DNA from 2 places in the Rathayibacter sp. KR2-224 genome. Region 1 is predicted to be linked to the other one. Evidence: predicted binding sites of a transcription regulator. Region 1 holds the regulator's gene; the other holds the start of a gene.

Region 1 (2,385 bases):
TGAGCGCGACGGGCACGGGCGCCTGGGGCGCTCCATACGGCGACTTGCCGCGGAGATCGTCACGAACGGGGAGGTCGGAGAACGAGGTCACGAATCAATGCTAGGGCGGCCACGAAACGTCATCGGCCCCCAGGGATCGCCCGAAAGCGAGTCGATCACTTGCCGCTGCGGTCGAACTCGTGCGGAACGGCGAGCTGCTGTCCCGCCTGTACGAGGCTGGACGACAGACCGTTGAGATCGATGAACGCAGCCACGACGTCGCGCGGGTCGCTCCGCGGAGCCACCTCTTCAGCGATGCTCCATAGTGAGTCCCCCGGCTGAACGGTGAGGTGCCGGAACGACGAGGACGACGCCTCGCTCCCCGCCATCGCCGCACCGCTCGCGGCGAACGCTGCACCGCCTACGAGCAGCGGGAGCACGATGAGTGCAGCGAGCACCACACGGCCACGGCGCGTCAATCGCGTACGTGTCGCCGTGCGCGATGCCTGTGCTGTTTCGGCTCGGCGGGAAGCAGCAGGCCTTGCGGCGGTGTGCCCGAGTGCGATGGTCGTCATGGCCGGTTCCCTTCCTTCTCGAACCCTTGTTCCGAACCTATCTTCGAATGACCAGAAATTCAACTCGTATGTTCGGATGTTGTTCGATTCTTTTGTCAACACGCTCGAACAAAACCGCCGATACGTACTGAAAGGCAGATAGAGTTTCGATCGTTGGGAAAAGTTGAACATGAGCCACCGACATTCCCTCCCGAAGGCATCCGATGCGACACTCGGAGGCTTGAAACGAACCGCCGCCCGCAGTCCAGCGTGTGGCTCAAGAAGACGGCGCGCGTCGCCGACGAGGAGAGGACCTGCACGTTGACCGACGTAGACGACGTTCCGGCCGCGGCTTCCACTGCCGACCCCGGCGCAAGCGCCAGCCAGAGGCGTGCGGCGACTGACAAGCCGCGTACCAGGCGACGCAAGAACCTCAGCGACAAGCAGCGGTCCATCCTCGAGGTCATCCAGCGGTCCGTGAGCCAGCGCGGATATCCGCCGAGCATGCGCGAGATCGGCGACGCCGTGGGCCTCGCCTCGCTCTCGAGCGTCGCCCACCAGTTGAGCCAGCTCGAGCTGAGCGGATACCTGCGGCGCGACCCCAACCGTCCTCGCGCCCTCGAGGTGCTGATCGACCTTCCGGAGAGCACGGGCCGCACCGAGTCGGTGACCGACTTCGAGACATCCATCCCGGTCGGCGACGCGACCATGGTTCCCATGGTGGGACGCATCGCGGCGGGAGTACCCATCACCGCGGAGCAACAGGTGGAAGAGGTGTTCCCACTGCCCCGTCAGTTGGTCGGGAATGGTGAACTCTTCATGCTGAAGGTGCAGGGCGAGTCGATGCTCGACGCCGCCATCCTCGACGGCGACTGGGTCGTAGTGCGTCAGCAGAAGACCGCCGAGAACGGCGACATCGTCGCGGCCATGCTCGACGGCGAGGCCACGGTCAAGGTGTTCCGTCAGCGTGACGGGCACACTTGGCTGCTCCCCCGCAACTCCGCCTATGAGCCGATTCTCGGCGACTTCGCCGAGGTGGTCGGCAAGGTGGTGGCGGTGCTTCGAGCCGTCTGATGACCGAAGAACCCGTTACGTCCGTAGAGCTCGAGCATCATTTCGACGCTCCCCGCGAACGCGTCTGGAACGCCTGGACCCACCACGAATCCGTGAGTGCGTGGTGGGGCTCGCAACCCGGCGGCGTCGTCACCTCGGCGGCGCTCGACGTGAGGCCGGGCGGCCGCTTCGAGATCTCGTTCACCGATCCCGACGGTGACAGGCACACCTGCAGCGGGAGCTATCTCACCGTGCAGGCGCCAGCGCTGCTCGATTTCACGTGGTCGTGGAAGAGTGAGCCGGGCATCACATCGCGCGTGACGGTCGCCTTCGCCGACGAAGGCACGGGCACCGCGATGCGATTCGTGCACGGCGACCTGCGCGGTGTGTCCCAGCACGGTTACGCCGAGGGGTGGCGCCGCACGTTCGCGAAACTGGACGGCTTTCTCGCGACACGCGGATAGGCATCCGTCTTCGGTTCAGGTCACGGCTGTGGCAGGCGATCACCTGCCACAGCCGTGCCTTCGCTACGCCGGCTGCTTCTCGCGTACCGCCCGAGTCGCCTCGATGATGTTGCGAAGCGATGCGACCGTCTCGTCGTAGCCCCTGGTCTTGAGGCCGCAGTCCGGGTTCACCCATACCTGCCGCTGCGGGATGCCTGCAAGCGCCTTCTCGAGCAGCTCTGTCACCTCGGCAACAGACGGAACCCGCGGCGAGTGGATGTCGTACACCCCGGGTCCGATGCCGTGATCGAACCCACTGGCCTTGATGTCGTCGACGACCTCCATGCGGCTGCGCG
Region 2 (2,385 bases), 410 kb from region 1:
ACAGCGTCACTCGTTCCTCGGCCGAAACCGGCGGTGGTGCTCCTGATGGACCCGTTGCGGCCGCGTTATCGCCTGTAGCCGGATCGAAAAACACCCGGTCGCCGTTCTCGTTCCGCAACGAGTTCAGCGCCTCCGAGCGCACCCCGCCGGTCACCGGGTCTTCTTCGCCTCTGAGCAACCCGTGCGCCGCGATCAGCGGCTTCATCCTGGCGGCCAGCCACTTGCGGTATTCCACCGGCGCATACGTCTTCGAGCCGTACATCGCCCGATACTTCGGCACGAGCTCAGGATGCTCGCGCTCGAGCCACATCATGTACCACTCCTTCACCCCCGGCTTCAGATGCAGAGCCGTGTACAGCACGGAGCTCGCGCCGGCATCCTTGGCCGCGGCCAGCGCCGCATCTAGTTGGGCCCTGGAGTCGGTGAGGTAGGGCAGGATCGGCATCATGAACACGGAGCATTGGAGCCCGTGCTCGCGCACGGCCCGCACCGTCTCGAGCCTCGCCTTCGTGCTCGGCGTTCCGGGCTCCACCGATTTCTGCAGCTCGTCGTCGTAGACCGCGATCGACATCGCGAGGTCGACGGGGACGCGCGTGGCGGCATCCGCCAAGAGATCGAGGTCGCGGCGCAGCAGGGTTCCCTTGGTGAGGATGCTCAACGGGGTGCCCGAGTCCGCCAACGCCTGGATGATGCCCGGCATCAGCCGGTAGCGGCCTTCCGCCCTCTGGTACGGGTCGGTGTTGGTGCCCAGAGCGACCGGATGCCTGCCCCAGCTCGGCTTCGCGAGCTCCTTCCGCAGCACCTCGGCCACGTTCACCTTGACGATGATCTCGCGGTCGAAGTCGGTTCCCATGTTGAGGTCGAGGTAACGATGAGTGGGACGAGCGAAGCAGTACAGGCATGCATGCTGGCAGCCACGGTACGGGTTGATGGTCCAGCCGAACGGCATGCTCCCTCCGCCGCCGGGAACCTTGTTGAGCGCCGACTTCGCGAGCACCTCATGGAAGGTCACGCCAGCGAACTCGGGAGTGCGCACCGACCGCACGAGGTTGTTGATTTTTGCCAGGCCCGGCAAGGCATCCGGCTGCTCCACCGTGACTTCTTGACCGCTCCACCGCACCGCTCTATTCGAACATTTCTTCGAGCAAAAGGCAAGCCGCACGGGTCGAGTACCGTTTGCTTCTGCGAGTCTCGGCGAACCGCGGTGAAGGTCTTTCCGGACAGACGCAACCCTTATTCAGGACATCGGGCGCCGCGCCCACACTATGTCGACGCCGGCCCTGCAATCCTGAAATGAGGTTGGCCCGGGACCGGGCCCTGGCCTCACCGCATGGGCGCCAGTCCCAGCTCGGCGCCCGTCCAGCGCCGCCGCAGCCAGCGGTCGTGGCTCGCCACGACAACCGCTCCCGGGTAGCCGCCGAGGGCATCCTCGAGTTCACCCGCGAGCGCGAGCGAGAGGTGGTTCGTCGGCTCGTCGAGGAGGAACACGTGCGGCGGACGCGCGATAATCAGCGCCAGCGCGAACCGGCGCTGCTGCCCTACCGACAGCGCCCCGACCGGACGGTCGAGGTCGCGCGGCGCCATCAGGCCGAGCGACGTGAGCGGCAGTTGTTCCGCGCGCCGTTCGCCCAGCGCCTTCTCGTACACCGCGCGGGGCGTGGCCGACGGATCCGCGAAGCGCACGTCCTGCTCGAGAAGCCCGACCCGCAGTCCCCTGCGCCGTGTCACGGAGCCGGAGTCCGGCTGGATCGTGCCGGCGAGCAGCCCGAGCAGCGTCGACTTGCCCGCTCCGTTCGGGCCGGTGATGAGCATCCGAGCGTCGGGCTCGACGCGCATCCGGTCCACTGCAGGCGGTGGTCGACGCTGGCATCCGTGACCTGGATCAACGTGCCCGCGGACTCGTCCAGCCCGTGGGCACCGCTCGGGATGCCCGAGAACGTCAGCAGTGCCGGCGGCTTTCGCACCTGGTTGCGCTCGAGTTCGTCCACTCGGCCCTGAGCGTTCCGCACCCGCCTGGCGATCTGGGCGTCGACCCGCTGGCCCTTGAACACGCCGATGAACTTGTCGTTGTCTCTCGGCGCGCGTGCGGCATGCGTGGATCGTGCGGTCACTGCTGCGGAGTGCTTGAGCCTGTTCAGTTCGTCCTGCTCGTCGCGGTACTGACGCTCCCAACGCTCGCGTTCGGCCGCCTTGTGCGCGAGGTAGGCCGTGAACACGCCCTCGCCGCTCGATGGTCGTCCGAACACCGTGGCTCCGTTCCCGGATGCCTGCACCGCCGCGCGTCCGGACCCTGCGGCCGCGCCACCCTGTCCGTCGGCAACGCGCGCCGCGAGGCTCGTTCGCGAAGGGTCGAGGTCGACGAGCGCTGTTGCGACCGTGTCGAGG

What was found. Region 1 encodes LexA, which represses DNA repair genes until DNA is damaged. Its sites were predicted from a motif close to TCGAACANNTGTTCGA; they were not measured.
Region 2: ACO2Q7_RS16910 (Rv2578c family radical SAM protein) is a predicted target of LexA. The motif match lies at 1,129-1,144, and genes of this name have one in related genera.

What each region holds. Positions count from the first base shown of each region.
Region 1 covers NZ_JBMSEB010000003.1:21,902-24,286, forward strand. Annotated here, with positions in the region: gene ACO2Q7_RS15085 (histidinol-phosphate transaminase) at 1-91, opposite strand, end outside; gene ACO2Q7_RS15090 (LysM peptidoglycan-binding domain-containing protein) at 156-554, opposite strand; gene lexA (transcriptional repressor LexA) at 987-1,607, shown strand; gene ACO2Q7_RS15100 (SRPBCC family protein) at 1,607-2,050, shown strand; gene metE (5-methyltetrahydropteroyltriglutamate--homocysteine S-methyltransferase) at 2,114-2,385, opposite strand, start outside.
Region 2 covers NZ_JBMSEB010000003.1:432,392-434,776, forward strand. Annotated here, with positions in the region: gene ACO2Q7_RS16910 (Rv2578c family radical SAM protein) at 1-1,120, opposite strand, end outside; gene ACO2Q7_RS16915 (ATP-binding cassette domain-containing protein) at 1,324-1,836, opposite strand; gene ACO2Q7_RS16920 (ATP-binding cassette domain-containing protein) at 1,725-2,385, opposite strand, start outside.